DNA from 3 places in the Streptomyces alboniger genome. Region 1 is predicted to be linked to each of the others. Evidence: riboswitches for the same ligand, from Rfam matches in the RefSeq annotation. Region 1 holds a riboswitch; each other region holds the start of a gene.
The links. A riboswitch is a leader RNA that binds a small molecule or an ion and turns the genes downstream of it on or off. The one in region 1 is predicted to bind cyclic di-AMP.
Positions count from the first base shown of each region.

Region 1 (5,360 bases):
GGAATTCGAGTCCCTTGGCGGTGTGCAGCGTCATGAGAGTGATGACTCCGGAGCCGTCGTCCTCCTCATCCGGAATCTGGTCGGAGTCGGCGACGAGCGCGACGCGCTCCAGGAAGTCGGAGAGGGTGCCGGCCGGGGCGGGCCCCTCGTCGCCCTCGGCCTGCGCCGCCTGGGCCTGGGCGTACTCCTGCTCGAACTCCAGTGCCACGGCGGCGAGTTCCTGGAGGTTCTCGATGCGGGTCTCGTCCTGCGGGTCGGTCGAGGCCTGCAACTCGGCGAGGTAGCCGGTCCGTTCGAGGACGGCCTCCAGGACGACGGCCGGGCCCGCGCCGGACTCGACGACGGTGCGCAGCTCTTCCATGAGCGTGTTGAACCGCTTGACGGCGTTGGTCGAGCGGGCCGCCATGCCGTACGCCTCGTCGACGCGGCGCAGCGCCTGCGGGAAGGAGATCTTCTCGCGCTGCGAGAGCGCGTCGATCATCGCCTCGGCGCGGTCGCCGATGCCCCTCTTGGGGACGTTGAGGATGCGCCGCAGCGGCACCGCGTCCTCGGGGTTGGCGAGAACGCGCAGGTAGGCCAGCACATCGCGGACCTCCTTGCGCTCGTAGAAGCGGACGCCGCCGACGACCTTGTAGGGCAGGCCGACGCGGATGAAGATCTCTTCGAAGACGCGGGACTGGGCGTTCGTACGGTAGAAGATCGCGACGTCGCCGGCCTTCGCGTCGCCCGCGTCCGTGAGGCGGTCGATCTCGTCGGCGACGAACTGCGCCTCGTCGTGCTCGGTGTCGGCCACGTAGCCGGTGATGCGGGCGCCCGCGCCCTGGTTGGTCCACAGGTTCTTCGGGCGGCGGCTTTCGTTCCGCTCGATGACCGCGTTCGCGGCGGTCAGGATCGTCTGCGTGGAGCGGTAGTTCTGCTCCAGGAGGATCGTCGTCGCGTCGGTGTAGTCCTCCTCGAACTGGAGGATGTTGCGGATGGTGGCGCCGCGGAAGGCGTAGATCGACTGGTCCGCGTCACCCACCACACACAGCTCCGCGGGGTCGTCACCCTCGCCTCCGGAGGGGCCGACCAGCTCGCGCACCAGGGCGTACTGGGCGTGGTTCGTGTCCTGGTACTCGTCGACCATGACGTGCCGGAAGCGGCGGCGGTAGTGCTCGGCGACGTCCGGGAAGGCGCGCAGGAGGTGGACCGTCGTCATGATCAGGTCGTCGAAGTCCAGCGCGTTCGCCTCGCGCAGGCGGGACTGGTACATGGCGTAGGCCTCGGCGAGGGTCTTCTCGAAACCGTCGGCGGCCTGGGCGGCGAAGTCCTCCTCGTCGATCAGCTCGTTCTTCAGGTTCGAGATCTTGGCGCTGAAGGACTTCGGCGGGAACTTCTTCGGGTCGAGGTCCAGGTCGCGGCAGACCAGGGCCATCAGACGCTTGGAGTCCGCGGCGTCGTAGATCGAGAAGGAGGACGTGAAGCCCAGCTTCTTGTACTCGCGCCGCAGGATGCGGACGCAGGCGCTGTGGAAGGTCGATACCCACATCGCGTTGGCCCGGGGGCCGACGAGCTGCTCGACGCGCTCCTTCATCTCGCCCGCGGCCTTGTTCGTGAACGTGATCGCGAGGATCTGGCCGGGGTGGACACCGCGCTCGGCGAGGAGGTACGCGATGCGGTGGGTCAGTACGCGGGTCTTGCCGGAACCGGCGCCGGCGACGATGAGCAGCGGGGAGCCCGCGTGCACGACGGCCGCGCGCTGGTTCTCGTTCAGCCCCTCCAGGAGCGCGGCCGGGTCGATGACCGGGCGCGGGGCTCCGTCGCGGTAGTGCGAGTCCCGGGTCATGGGCACGTCGAACTTCCCGCTGAACAAGTCGTCCGGAACCGGTTCCGGAGCGCTGTCCTCGGGCGGCGGCGGGGGTTCTTCGTCCGCGGCCCGGGAAGGCCGCATGTCCGCCAGGAAGCTGTCATCAAAGAGGCTGCTCATCGCCTCCCGAGTCTAGGCGGCCCCACTGACAACCCGCCCCGGGTTCCGGCCACCCCGGGCCCGTTCACGCCCCGGCCGCACCCGGTCACGCTCCGCCACTCCGCTGCGGGCGCCCGTCCTGACGCTCGTAAAGTCACGAAAATGTATCGGGCATATCGAACATCAACCTTCACACGTGCCACACAGGTTGGTTAGCGTGCTCCGCGGGCCGCACGTCCCCCACCGGCGAACCCCGCCGGGAACGGGTGGCCCCCGCCGAGTCCGACGTGTTCGGAACCGGGGACCCACCGAAAACTTGGGGTGAATCGGTCCCGTACTTCGTACGGGACTGTAGGGCAACCTTCCGGACCACCCGCCCGAACCCGACAGCTAACCCGGTAGGCGGTCTACGGAAGGAGTCGCCTCCCTTGGCGTCGCACCGCAAGCCGCGGGGCCGGTCAGCCGGCATACGCACCACCCCCGCCGTCGGTATCACCACGGCCGCCCTCACGTCCGTGGCGCTCCTGTCGCAGAGCGCGCAGGCAGCACCCGCCGCGCCGACAGCACCCTCCGCGCCGGTGGAGCCCAGCCTCGACGAGGTGAAGAAGAAGGTCGACGACCTCTACCACCAGGCGGGCGTGGCCACCCAGAGGTACAACTCGGCCAAGGAGAAGACCGAGAAGCAGCGCAAGAAGGTCGACCGTCTGCTCGACGGCGTGGCCAGGCGCGCGGACAAGCTGAACGAGGCGCGCCAGGAGCTGGGCTCCTTCGCCGCCGCGCAGTACCGCACCGGCGCCGCCTCCGAGACCGCCACGATGATGCTCGCCAACGACCCTCAGGGCTACTTCGACCAGAACCACCTGGCGGACCGCCTGACCTCCCGGCAGAAGAAGGCCGTCGACGAGTACCAGGCGGAGCAGGCGTCGGCGACGAAGCAGCGTACGAAGGCCGCGAAGAGCCTCAAGACGCTGAGCGAGTCCCGGGACGACCTCAGGACGAGCAAGCGGACCGTCCAGAGGAAGCTGGGCGAGGCGCGCGCACTGCTGTCGGAGCTGACCGCCGAGGAGAAGGCGCGGCTCGCCGCGATCGAGCGGAAGAAGGAGCGGGAGGCCAAGCGGAAGGCCGAGGAGCTGGCCCGCGAGCAGGCCGCGGAGGCGGAGCGCAAGCGCAAGGCGGAAGAGGCGGCGCAGAAGGAGCGGGAGAAGGAGCGGGAGAAGGAGCGGGGAGGGGGCCAGGGCTCCTCCGGGCCGGACACCGGTTCGGGTCCGGGTCCGGGCGCCGAGCCCGGCTCGGGCGCCACGAAGGCCGCGAAGGTCATCGGCTTCGCGGAGGCCCAGATCGGCAAGCCGTACGTCTGGGGCGCCACGGGACCCGACTCCTACGACTGCTCCGGGCTCACCCAGGACGCCTGGAAGGCCGCGGGGATCTCCCTGCCGCGCACCACGTGGGACCAGGTGAAGGTCGGCACGACCGTGAAGACCGCCGATGCCGCCCCCGGCGACCTGGTCTTCTTCTACGACGACATCAGCCATGTGGGGATCTACATCGGCGACGGCAAGATGATCCACGCCCCGAAGCCGGGCGCCAACGTACGCGTCGAGTCGATCTACTACATGCCGATCCACAGCGTGGTGCGCCCGGCGTAACCACAAGAAGCACCCTCTACGACCCTCTACGCGCGCGTGGCCCGCACTCTCCCGGGAGAGTGCGGGCCACGCGCGCGTAGAGGGTCGTCAGCGGGGATCAGGTCCACAGGACGGCGATGAAAATGTTCGCCGTGGTCAGCAGCCCCACCGCACCGAAGACACCCTTGTCCACCTTCTCCTCGTCCCGCTTCACGTAGACCAGCGCGAGGATCACGATCAGCACGGCCATCTTGATGCCGATCTTGAGGTTGTTGACGGCGTTGTCGTCCGCCTGGTTGAGGCCCACCAGGACCACTCCGGTGACGAGCATGGTCAGCGCGCCGTGGAGCATCGCGGGGCTGAAGCGGGCGGCGCCCTGGCCCATCTGCTTCATCTGGGTGAGGAAGCCGCCCAGGAGCGAGGCGATGCCGATGATGTGCAGGCCGACGAAGAGATGGATGAGTACGTCCATGAGGCCGGAGCCTAGCCGGGTCCCCTGCCGCCTGCCGCAGGTGGTCCCTTACCACCCGCCGACGGACAGGTAGGCCGTAATCGCCACATTGGTCATAGTTACGCGTGAACAGGGCTTCGATCGATTGTCGGCACGGACAGACGCAGTCGCCCTTCCGCCCACTGCCGCCCATTACGCACAATCCGTCACCAAGCCGTGACGACCAGGTTTAGCGTCCTCCACCAGGTGACCGGCTCCCCACCGCCGCCCTCCCGGGGCGGCAGTCGGCCACCACCGCCGAGAAACCCGGCGGCGGCCCGCTCCCCCTGTGTGGGCCGCCGCCGGCCAGCGAAGGAGCCCCTCGTGGCAGCGCACCGCAAGCCCAGACAGCGCTCGCTCAGCGGCCGCACGGCCCGCACCGCCGCCACCCTCGCCCTCGCGGGAGCCGCCTCGGCGACCGCCCTCGAAGGCTCGGGACACGCGGACCCACGGCTCAGCCCCGCCGCGGTGAAGGCGAAGGTCGACGCGCTCTACCGCGAGGCGGAGGTCGCCACCGAGAAGTACAACGGCGCGAAGGAGAAGGCCGAGAAGGCCGAGAAGTCGCTCGGTGAGCTGCGCGACGAGGCGGCCCGCAAGCAGGAGAAACTCAACTCCGCCCGTGCCGCGCTGGGTTCATACGCGGCCGCCCAGTACCGCGCGGGCGGCATCGACCCGTCCGTCCAACTCGCGCTCTCCTCGGACCCCGAGCAGTTCCTGGACCGCGCTTCGCTGGCCGACCGGGCCGGCAGCCGCCAGGCCGCGGCCATCGGCGGCGTACGCAGGAAGCTCCAGGAGGTCGACCAAGTGCGCGCCGAGGCCGACGGCCGCCTGTCCACCCTCCGCTCGCGCCAGGCGGAACTGAGGAAGCACAAGAAGACCGTCACCACCAAGCTCGGCGAGGCCAAGCGACTGCTGGCCCAGCTCACCGAGAAGCAGCGTGCGGAGTTCGCGGGCGACGAGGGCGACGAGGGCGACGCCGCCCGCTCGGACACCCGCACCGCCGCCCCCGGCGCCCGCGCCCCTCGGCCGGGCAGCGCGGCGAGGACTCCCAACGCCCGTGCCGCCGCAGCTGTTTCCTACGCGTACAAAGCGATCGGCAGCCCCTACGTGTGGGGCGCGACGGGTCCGAGCGCCTTCGACTGCTCGGGCCTGACGCAGGCCGCCTACCGCTCGGCGGGCGTCTCACTGCCCCGCACCACGTACGCCCAGATCGCCGCGGGCGAGCGCGTGCCACGCTCGGCGCTGCGCCCCGGTGACCTGGTGTTCTTCTACTCGGGCATCAGTCACGTCGGCATCTACG
Region 1 covers NZ_CP023695.1:4,759,607-4,764,966, reverse strand. The annotation lists gene pcrA (DNA helicase PcrA) at 1-1,966, opposite strand, end outside; cyclic di-AMP (ydaO/yuaA leader) riboswitch at 2,210-2,365, shown strand; gene CP975_RS21400 (C40 family peptidase) at 2,374-3,591, shown strand; gene CP975_RS21395 (hypothetical protein) at 3,689-4,042, opposite strand; gene CP975_RS21390 (C40 family peptidase) at 4,385-5,360, shown strand, end outside.

Region 2 (5,360 bases), 1.3 Mb from region 1:
CCGCCGTGTTTACGTCATGTTGCATATCCCTCACGCGGCCACCCCGCGGTGCGTCACGCCCGCCCCGTGGTGAATGGCGCAATCGGTGCGCGGAGTTCGCCCGCTCCGCGTGGCTCGTGGTGAGCGCCCTGGCCCGGTCTGCGTCCCCGCGGGCCACCGCGTCGACGATCGCCGCGTGCTCGGCCCAGGACTCGACCGGCGCGGCCGGGGGCTCTACGACGTACATCCAGGCGATCTTGTGCCGGAGCTGGGTGAGCAGCGTGATGAGGCCGGGGCTGCCGGATGCCTGGGCGAGCGTCTCGTGGAACCAGCCGTCCAGCGAGCGCAGATCCTCCCCCTGGCCCTTTCGTGACCGCTGCTGGCCCAGCCGGACGAGGCCGCGCAGGACCTTGAGGTGCGCGTCGGTGCGGCGCTGGGCGGCGCGGGCCGCGGCGAGGGGTTCGAGCAGCGTGCGCAGCTCCAGGAGGTCGGCGGCCTCCTGCTCCGTGGGCTCGGCGACACAGGCGCCCGCGTGCCGCCGCGTGACGACGAAGCCCTCGGCCTCCAGGGTGCGCAGGGCCTCGCGCACAGGGACGCGCGAGACGCCGTACCGGCGCGCGAGAAGCTCCTCGGCGAGCCGACCGCCCCTTTCGTAGACACCGGAGACAATGTCGTCCCGGATGGCCGTGCATACCGAGTGCGCGGGAATGCGCATGACCGGACCTCCGCCTTAATCCCCGCGAAACGCGGTCGACCGACGCTCGTTCAGCGACTCTATTGCAGGGCATCGGATTTTCCGATGGCGGGCCGGAATCCATGGATATCTTTTGGCCAAAGGCGGACGGGCCGGGAAACGGGCGGTCCGGAAACGACGAAGGCCCCGGCTCGGGGGAGCCGGGGCCTTCGGTGAAGTGCGGGGCGGTCAGACGTTGACGCCGTGCGAGCGGAGGTACGCCACGGGGTCGATGTCCGAGCCGTAGTCGGCGCCGGTGCGGGCCTCGAAGTGGAGGTGCGGGCCACTGGAGTTGCCGGTGGAGCCCGAGAGGCCTATCTGCTGGCCCGGGGTGACCGTCTGGCCGACGGTGACGCTGAGGGACGACATGTGGCCGTACTGGGTGTACGTACCGTCGTTCATCTTGATCACGACGTTGTTGCCGTAGGCGCCGCCCCAGCCCGCCTCGACGACGGTGCCGCCGCCGACGGCGTGGACCGTGGTGCCGGACGCGGCGTGGAAGTCGACGCCCGTGTGGCTGCCGGAGGACCACATGGCGCCACCGGTCTGGTAGCCCGTGGAGACGTACGAGCCGGCGATCGGGGAGACGTAGGTGTTCAGGCGCTTGCGCTCGGCCTCCCGGGCGGCGCGCTCCTTGGCCTCGCGCTCCTTCTTGGCCTTCACCTTGGCCTCGGCCTCGGCCTTGCGCTTGTCCTCCGCGGCCTTCTTCTTGGCGGCCGCTTCGGCCAGCTTGGCGGCGGCCGCGTCGTCGGCGGCCTGCCGCTGGGCGGCGGCCTGCGCGTCGATCGTCTCGGCGAGTGAACCGCCGACGGATATCGCCTGGGTGAGTCCGGTGTGCTCGAGGGCCGCGTCGTCGGCGGCGGCGAGCGCGGGGGCGGCCATGCCGCCGATGACGCCGGTGGTGGTGAGCGCGGCGACACCCGCGACGTTCGCAGTGGTGCGGGTGAGGCGGCTGGGACGACGGTGCTTCCCGGTGGCACGGGTGAACGCCATGAAGCGGCTGATCCTTTCCTTCCTTCTCGCCTACCGGGTTAGCTGACGGGTTCGGAGCAGGAAGGTCTCCTACGAGCCCCTCGCCTGACGGCAAGGTGCCCGATTCACCCCAGGGGACATGTGGGTCCCCGGCTCCCCTGGCTCGCGCCGTACGGGGACTCGGCGATGACTGTCCGGTGCCGCGGGTGCGACGTACTGCGTGACGAACAGACGGACTGACGCTAAACGTGCCGTCTGTCAATCGACAAACAGAACGCGAGTTTTGTAGCGCACGCCACACGGCAGACAGGCAACCTCCATATGAATTCGGACATATGGGGACCCCGACGGCCGAAAAGGTCGCCGGGGCCCGATATGTCCTACCTGTCACTCAGCCCGTGACCACACTCACTTCGCCGATGCCGAGCGCCCTGACGGGCTCCTCGATCTGTGCGGCATCCCCGACGAGGACCGTCACCAGGTGGTCCTCCGGGAAGGCGCTCACGACGGCCGCGGTGGCCTCCACGGTGCCGGTCGCCGCCAACTGCCGGTAGAGCTGCGCCTGGAAGTCGTCCGGGAGGTTCTGCTCGACCTGGTCGGCGAGCGTGGCGGCCACGGAGGAGGCCATCTCGAACTTGAGCGGGGCAACGCCCACCAGGTTCTGCACCGCCACGTCGCGCTCGGCGTCGGTCAGGCCCTCCGCGGCGAGCGTGCGCAGGACCTTCCAGAGGTCGTCGAGCGCGGGACCCGTGGACTCGGTGTCCACCGATCCGCTGATGGCGAGCATCGCGGCGCCCGTGCCGTCCGGGGCGGAGCGCAGGACCTGGCTGAACGCCCGTACGCCGTAGGTGTATCCCTTCTCCTCGCGCAGGACGCGGTCCAGGCGGGAGGTGAGGGTGCCGCCCAGGCAGTACGTGCCGAGGACCTGGGCGGGCCAGATCCTGTCGTGCCGGTCCGGGCCGATGCGGCCGATGAGGAGCTGCGTCTGGACGGCTCCGGGGCGGTCCACGATGACGACGCGGCCCGTGTCGTCGGCGGTGATCGGCGGCATCGGGCGGGCCTCGGCGGTGCCGCCCGTCCAGGTGCCGACGGTGTCCGCGAGGACGGCGTCCAGGTCGGTGCCCGCGAGGTCGCCGACGACCACCAGGGCGGCCGTGGCGGGGCGGACGTGCTTCTCGTAGAAGGCGCGCACCGCGGCCGAGTCGATGGCGGTGACCGTCTCCTCGGTGCCCTGGCGGGGGCGGGAGATGCGCGAGGTCGCCGGGAACAGCTGCCTGGACAGCTCCTTGGCGGCGCGGCGCGCGGGATTGGCGGCCTCGTGCGGGATCTCGTCCAGGCGGTTCCGGACGAGGCGCTCGATCTCGCTGTCCGCGAAGGCGGGGGCGCGCAGGGCGTCGGAGAGCAGGCCGAGCGCCTTGGGGAGGCGGGAGACCGGGACTTCGAGGGAGACCCGGACGCCGGGGTGGTCGGCGTGCGCGTCCATCGTGGCGCCGCAGCGGTCGAGCTCGGCGGCGAACTCCTCCGCGGAGTGCTTGTCGGTGCCTTCGTTGAAGGCCCTCGCCATGATGGTGGCGACGCCGTCGAGGCCCTCCGGCTCGGCGTCCAAAGGCGCCTCGAGGTTGACCTCGACGGCGACGACCTGCTGGCCGGGGCGGTCGCAGCGCAGCACCGTGAGGCCGTTGGGCAGGGTGGAGCGCTCGGGGGCGGGGAAGGCCCACGGCTTGGCCTGGCCGGCCTGGGGCTGCGGGTGGAACTGCATCGTCGCGGCCTCGCTCACTTCGCCGCCTCCTCTTCCTCGTCGGTCTCGTCGGCGCCGTCGGTGGCCGTCACGGGCTCGTACACGAGGACCGCGCGGTTGTCGGGGCGCAGGCGGGCCTTGGCGACCTCCTGGACCTCCTCCGCGGTGACGTCCAGGACGCGCTGGACGGCGGTGAGGGCGAGCTGCGGGTCGCCGAACAGGACCGCGTACCGGCAGAGTTCGTCCGCGCGGCCCGCGACCGTGCCGAGCCGGTCGAGCCACTCGCGCTCCAGCTGTGCCTGGGCGCGCTCCATCTCCTCCGGAGTGGGACCCTCCGCGGCGAACCGGGCGAGTTCCTCGTCGACGGCGGCCTCGATGACCGGGACCTCGACATCGCCGGAGGTCTTCACGTCCAACCAGCCGAGCGAGGGCGCGCCGGCCAGGCGCAGCAGCCCGAACCCGGCCGCGACGGCGGTACGGTCGCGGCGCACGAGCCGGTTGTAGAGCCGGGAGGAGTCGCCGCTGCCGAGGACGGTCAGCGCCAGGTCGGCCGCGTCGCACGCGCGCGTGCCGTCCTCGGGGAGGCGGTAGGCGGCCATCAGGGCGCGCGCCGGGACCTCCTCCTCGACGACCTCGCGCAGCTCCTCGCCGATGCGCTCCGGGAGGGAGCCGTCCCGCGGGGGCTGTTTGCCGTCGTGGGAGGGGATCGACCCGAAGTACTTCTCGACCCAGGCGAGCGTCTGCTCCGGGTCGATGTCGCCGACGACCGACAGCACCGCGTTGTTGGGCGCGTAGTACGTGCGGAAGAACGCGCGGGCGTCCTCAAGGGTGGCCGCGTCCAGGTCGGCCATGGAGCCGATCGGTGTGTGGTGGTAGGGGTGGCCCTCCGGGTACGAGAGCGCGGTCAGCTTCTCGAAGGCGGTCCCGTACGGGACGTTGTCGTAGCGCTGGCGGCGCTCGTTCTTGACGACGTCGCGCTGGTTCTCCATGGACTCCTCGTCGAGCGCGGAGAGCAGCGAGCCCATCCGGTCGGCCTCGAGCCACAGGGCCAGCTCCAACTGGTGGGCGGGCATCGTCTCGAAGTAGTTGGTGCGCTCGAAGCTCGTCGTGCCGTTGAGCGAGCCGCCCGCGCCCTGGACCAACTCGAAGTGGCCGTTGCCGGGCACCTGCTTCGAGCCCTGGAACATCAGGTGCTCGAAAAGGTGAGCGAGGCCGGTTCGCCCCTTGACCTCGTGGCGGGAGCCGACGTCGTACCAGAGGCAGACCGCGGCGACCGGGGTCAGGTGGTCCTCGGAGAGCACCACGCGCAGGCCATTGGCCAGCCGGTGCTCGGTCGCTGTCAGGCCGCCGGAGCCGGCCTCGGCTGTGGCCGTGTGACCCATGGGCATGTACGTCCCTTCGATCGCTGGATCGTCGTGATCATCGCTGGGTTCAGAACAATTGCTGCCAGTCCTGCCACTGTATGCAAGCGTGCGGACACCTGACGAAGTTCCCGGTCCGCCCTCGGCGTAGTCAGGAGTGATGCCGCCGACGCACGGGTCGTGGTCGGCGTTGTCAGTGGGACAGTCCACAATGGTCGGCGTCAGATCCCGCACTTGTTGGTGAAGGAGCCGCAGCAGCGATGGCCCGCCGCAGCACGAAGACCCCGCCGCCCGACGACTCGTTCGAGGAGAAGATCCTCGACATCGACGTCGTCGACGAGATGCAGGGCTCCTTCCTCGAGTACGCGTATTCGGTCATCTACTCCCGGGCCCTGCCTGATGCCCGCGACGGCATGAAGCCGGTGCACCGCAGGATCGTCTACCAGATGAACGAGATGGGCCTGCGCCCCGACCGCGGCTATGTGAAGTGCGCCCGCGTCGTCGGCGAGGTCATGGGTAAGTTGCACCCCCACGGCGACGCGTCGATCTACGACGCGCTGGTGCGCATGGCCCAGCC
Region 2 covers NZ_CP023695.1:6,024,397-6,029,756, reverse strand. The annotation lists gene CP975_RS26910 (GntR family transcriptional regulator) at 1-694, opposite strand, end outside; gene CP975_RS26905 (M23 family metallopeptidase) at 902-1,705, opposite strand; cyclic di-AMP (ydaO/yuaA leader) riboswitch at 1,719-1,880, opposite strand; gene CP975_RS26900 (M16 family metallopeptidase) at 2,076-3,461, opposite strand; gene CP975_RS26895 (M16 family metallopeptidase) at 3,458-4,810, opposite strand; gene CP975_RS26890 (DNA gyrase/topoisomerase IV subunit A) at 5,044-5,360, shown strand, end outside.
Region 2: linked by a shared signal. The riboswitch ahead of CP975_RS26905 (M23 family metallopeptidase) and the one ahead of CP975_RS21400 (C40 family peptidase) in region 1 are both predicted to bind cyclic di-AMP.

Region 3 (5,360 bases), 990 kb from region 1:
CGCTCACCGGGCTGCTGCTCGCGATGGGCATGCACGCGCTGTGGAACGGCTCCGCGGTCTTCGGGCAGTACGGCTTCTTCACCGTGTACGCGCTGATCATGCTGCCCTCCTTCGGCCTGCTGACCTGGCTGGCGATCTGGACCCGGCAGCGCGAACTGCGCCTGATCCGCGCGGAGCTGCCCGCGTACACGGCGGCGGGCTGGCTCACCCCGCCCGAGCCGTTCGCGCTCGGCTCGATGCGCGCCCGCGCGCTGGCCCGTGACTACGCCTCGTACACCTGGGGGAAGGCCGCGGCCCGCACGGTCGTGGAGTACGAGATGTACGCGACGTCGCTCGCGTTCCTGCGCCACCGGGGCCGGCGCGGCAGGGCGGGACCCGACTTCGTCGTACGCGAACGGGAACTGCTCGAAAAGCTCTGGGAGCGCCGCGAACCGGCCCGCCCCGCCCTGGCCTACGCGGCCCGCGCGACGGCCCCGGTCATGCTCCCCATGCCCATGCCCATGCCCATGCCCATGCCGTACGCCGGGTACGGGTACGGGTACGGGCACACGTACGGGTACCCGGGTCACCCCCAGGCCCCGTACGCGGGGGCTCCGTACGTCCAAGCCCCGTACAACCCCTACCGCTCGTAGCCGCCGCTAGGCCGAAGCCGCCGTGAGCGCCGCGGTCTCCGTCTCCGTCAGTTCCACGTCCGCCACCGCCAGCAGGGCCGGCAGCTGCTCGACCGTGCGTGCGGATGCGATCGGTGCCGCCACGGTGGGCTGTGCCGCCAGCCAGGCGAGCGCCACGGTCGCGACCTGGACGCCGCGCTCCGCCGCGATCGTGTCGAGCGCGGCGAGGACACGGTCGCCCCGCTCGCTGCCCACGTACTCCTCGACCCGTCCGCTGCGCGCGCTCTCGACCCGCGCGCCGGGGCGGTACTTGCCGGTGAGGAAGCCGGACGCGAGCGCGTAGTAGGGGACGGCCGCGAGGCCGGAGCGGGAGGCGACCGCCTGGAGCGGACCCTCGTAGGTGTCGCGGGAGACGAGGTTGTAGTGCGGCTGGAGCGCGACATAGCGCGCGAGGCCCTCGCGGTCGGAGAGGTCGAGGGACTCCTGGAGCCGCTCGGGGCTGATGTTGGAGGCGGCGATCGCGCGCACCTTGCCGGCCCTGACCAGCTCGTCGAGCGCCCCGATGATCTCCTCCACCGGGACCGACGGGTCGTCGTAGTGGGTGTAGTAGAGGTCGATGTAGTCGGTGCCCAGGCGGCGCAGGGACGCGTCGACGGCCCTCTTGACGGTGTCGGCGGCGAGCCCCTGGTACTCGGGGTGGGCGCCGGCCTTCGTCGCGATGACGACATCGGAGCGGTTGCCGCGCTCGGCCAGCCACTCGCCGATGACGGTCTCGGACTCGCCGCCCTTGTTGCCCTCCACCCAGTACGAGTAGGCGTCGGCGGTGTCGATGAAGTTGCCGCCCGCCGCGGTGTAGGCGTCGAGGACGGCGAAGGACGCGGTCCGGTCGGCGGTCCAGCCGAAGACGTTGCCGCCGAGGGCGAGCGGGAAGACTTCGAGGTCGGATGCGCCGAGGGTACGAAGAGGAGTCATGCATTCCTCAACGTCCTTGCCGGAAACCGAATTCCGGAGGCCTGCCCAAAGAAGCGTCAAGTCCGCTCAGGGGTTGAGGCCCTTGCTCCGCAGCCAGGCCAGCGGGTCGATGGCGGCGCCGCCGGAGGTGCGGACTTCCAGGTGGAGGTGGGGCCCGGTGACGTTGCCGGTCGCGCCGACGCGGCCGATGACGTCGCCCGTGCTGACCTTCTGCCCGACGCTCACGTTGAGGGAGGACTGGTGGCAGTACCAGACCTCGGTGCCGTCCGACAGCTCAAGGACCGTGCGGTAGCCGTACGCGCCCGCCCAGCCGGCTTCCTTGACGGTGCCGGTGTGCACGGCCTTGAGCGGGGTACCCGTCGGCGCGGCGAAGTCGAGACCGGTGTGCTGACCGGAGGACCACATCGAGCCCGAGTCACCGAAGTGCGAGGTCAGGGTGTACGAGGAGGTGGGGATGGCGTAGCTTCTCGCGAGCTTGGCGCGGCGCTCGGCCAGGGCCTTGGCCTTGCGGGCCTCCTCCTCCTTCTTCTTCTTCGCGGCGGCCTTGGCGTCGGCCTCGCGCTCGGCTTCCTTCTGCTGGGCGGCGGCCTCCTCGGCGGCCTTCTTGGCGGCGGCCTCCTCGGCCGCGGTCCGCACCGCGTCGTCCGCCTGGTCCTGCTGGCTCTCGGCCTGCTGCATGATCCGGGCGCGCAGGGCCTCGCCCGCGTCGGAGGTGCCCTGCCCCGCGTCGGCGGAGGTCATACCGGCGGTCGTGAGCGGGGCGCCGGCGGGGACGGCGTCGGAGCCCGCGGCGTCCGGAGCGTCGTCGGATATCAGGGAGCCCACGCCCGGAAGGGACTTGGCCTCCGGCAGCGAGTCCGTGACGGTGCCCAGGTCGGGCATCGATAGGGAGACGGGGGGCTTGCCGTCCTGCGCGGTGGCGATGCCGCCCGCGCCGACGGCGGCGATGACGCCGACGCCCAGCACGGTCGAGCTGCGGGCGAGGCCGCCGCCGCCCTTCTTGTGCACACGGTGCCTGCCGCGGACGGGACGGACGGACTCCTCAGTGGGATTCCATTCCTCCCAGGTCTCTGGGTCGTACCCACCGAACTCGTCGTCGTTCGGTACGTACACGGCTTGGGGGGCAGGCCGGTTGGACGCCACTGGGGCGCACTCCTTTCCTTCCTTCTCGCCTACCGGGTTAGCTGACGGGTTCGGAGCAGGAAGGTCTCCTACGAACATCTGGCACGGATGCACAGATGCCCGATTCACCCCAAGTTGGTGGTTCCCCGGCTCCCTTGCGGGATTAGGCGTGTGCGCACGGAGCCGCCTCTAGTGACGGCTGGGACGACCGCGCTGCGTTATCGAACGTTAATAGACAGTGGGTCCGTATTCCAAGCTGTTCCGGTTGATCGTTAACGCGGACCCCCGCCCACCCGCCACCGGAACTTCACATTCCCTTGACACGACGTCACTTGTTATGCAGAGGGGTGCACTTCAGTCACGGCCGGTGACCTCGGCGTCCCCGGCCGTCGGCCGCCGCACCGCGAGCAGCGCCATGTCGTCCGTCGCCGCGCCCCCGGTGTGCCGCCGCACCTCCTGCGCGAGCGCGGCGAGCAGCGCGTGCGGCCCCTCGCGGCCGGGGAAGATCCGCCCGCCGAGCCGGGTCGCGGGATCGTAGAACTCCCCCGCTGCGTCCCGCGCCTCCGAGAGGCCGTCCGTGTAGAAGAGCAGCATCGCGCCGGGCGGGAACTCCGACTCGTCCGCCCGGTCCGGCCAGAACCCCAGCTCACCCATGCCGAGCGGCAGCGCGGGCTCGCTCGCGGAGAGCACACACAGCCGCCCGTCGCCGCGCAGCAGCAGGGGCGCCGGGTGCCCTCGGTTGACCAGCCGTACGAGCCCTTCGCCGTGCCGGATCTCCGCGAGGACGGCGGTGGTGAACCCCTCGAAGGCGTCGAGCCCGTCCCGCCGGGTGCCCTCACGCGCGAGCGCCCGCTCCAGGCGCTCCGCCACGGCCTCCAGAGTGGCCTCCTGCTCGGCGGCCTCCCGGAACGCGCCGATGACGACGGCGACGGCCGCCACCGCGCCCATGCCCTTCCCCCGTACGTCACCGACGACGAGCCGTACGCCGTGCGGGGTGTCCTGTACGGCGTACAGATCGCCGCCGATGAACGCGTCGGCCTGCGCGGCCTCGTACCGCGCCGCGATGTCGAGCCCGCCGATGCGGGGGTCCGGCTGCGGCAGGACGGCCCGCTGGGTGGCCTCGGCGATGGAGCGGGCGGTGGCGAGACGGTCGTTGCCGCGATGGATGACGCCGTTGATGACGATCGCGAGGGCGGCGACGGTCGCCACGGTGACCAGTTCGGTGACGGCCTCGACATGGCTGGTGTTGGTGTTGCCGTAGTGCAGCACCAGGACGGAGACGGAGGCCGTGATGCCCGTGAGGACGGTGTTGAGCAGCGAGTAGAAGGGAGCCGCGATCAGCGGGGCGGCCGTGAAGAGCGGGGCGGCGGTGAACTCGGCCGGGGTCGAGGCGTCGTACACGATGCCGACGGTCAGGAGCAGGAGGGGCAGGGCGCGGACGAAGGCCCGCTCGTGCGCGGTGGTTCCGCGGGTCCCACCGCCGGTTCCTCCACGCTGCCCCACCGCTTGTCTCCCGCCGAGTCCGCGCCCATCACCGCGCTGCACTCAGGCTTCCCGGAGCGGGGTGCGGGGGCGACCTGGTGTGGGCCGAGCGGGTTACGCACGTCCTGCCCCGGCACACGGAGCCGGAAAACACCCAGGGCCGGAAGCGATGAACGCTTCCGGCCCTGGGTCTTCAGTAGCGGGGACAGGATTTGAACCTGCGACCTCTGGGTTATGAGCCCAGCGAGCTACCGAGCTGCTCCACCCCGCGTCGGTAAACACAACTGTACGCCATCCGGAGGGGTGGTGCGAACCAATGCCCGAGGGCCCCGCTGAGCGGGGCCACCCGGGCCCGACGGGCGTCTAAGCCGCCGTGGTCAGCTCACCGCTGCGCGCCGCTTCGGTCTCGGTCTCCTCCGGGGTGGCCTCCTTGCGGTCCCTGATGAGGAGGACGGCGAGGGCGGCGGCGGCCAGGACGCCCGCGGCGCCGGCCCAGAAGCTGGCGGACATCGCCTCGGTGAAGGCCTCGCGGGCGGCCGTGGCGAGGGCGTTGTCGCCGGTGGACGCGGCGAGGGCGAGCGCGTCGGAGACGGAGTGGCTCGCGTCGGCGGGGGCGGAGTCGGGCATCGCGTCGGTGTAGGTGCGGGAGAGGACCGTGCCGAGGACGGCGACGCCGAGGGCCGCGCCGGCCTGCTGGACGGTGTCGTTGAGTGCGGAGCCGACCCCGGCGTGCTCGGCGGGCACCGCGCTCATCAGCGCGGCGGTCGCGGCCGGCATCGCCAGGCCGCCTCCGATGCCGATCAGGACCATGGCCGCGGCGAGCATCCAGAACTCGGCGTCCGAGGGCAGCGAGGCGAGCGCCCCGAACCCGGCGGCGATGACGGCCAGGCCGAGGGCGGTCATGGGCCGGTTGCCGATCTTGTTGCCGAGGGTGGCGCCGATGCCGTTGAAGAGCAGGGTGGCGACGGCCATCGGGGCGAAGGCGAGGCCGGTCTCGGCGGGCGTGTAGCCGAGTACGAACTGGAGGTACTGGGTCAGGACCAGCATCAGCCCGCCGTTGGCGAAGGTCAGCAGGACGAGGGAGAAGCTGGCGCCGCTGAAGACACGGTTGCGGAAGAGGCCGAGCGGGACCATCGGCGAGTCGCAGCGGACCTCCCAGATCCCGAAGGCGGC
Region 3 covers NZ_CP023695.1:3,765,484-3,770,843, forward strand. The annotation lists gene CP975_RS16640 (PrsW family intramembrane metalloprotease) at 1-632, shown strand, start outside; gene CP975_RS16645 (aldo/keto reductase) at 639-1,583, opposite strand; gene CP975_RS16650 (M23 family metallopeptidase) at 1,650-2,726, opposite strand; cyclic di-AMP (ydaO/yuaA leader) riboswitch at 2,738-2,885, opposite strand; gene CP975_RS16655 (PP2C family protein-serine/threonine phosphatase) at 3,060-4,208, opposite strand; tRNA gene CP975_RS16660 (tRNA-Met) at 4,385-4,458, opposite strand; gene CP975_RS16665 (MFS transporter) at 4,551-5,360, opposite strand, start outside.
Region 3: linked by a shared signal. The riboswitch ahead of CP975_RS16650 (M23 family metallopeptidase) and the one ahead of CP975_RS21400 (C40 family peptidase) in region 1 are both predicted to bind cyclic di-AMP.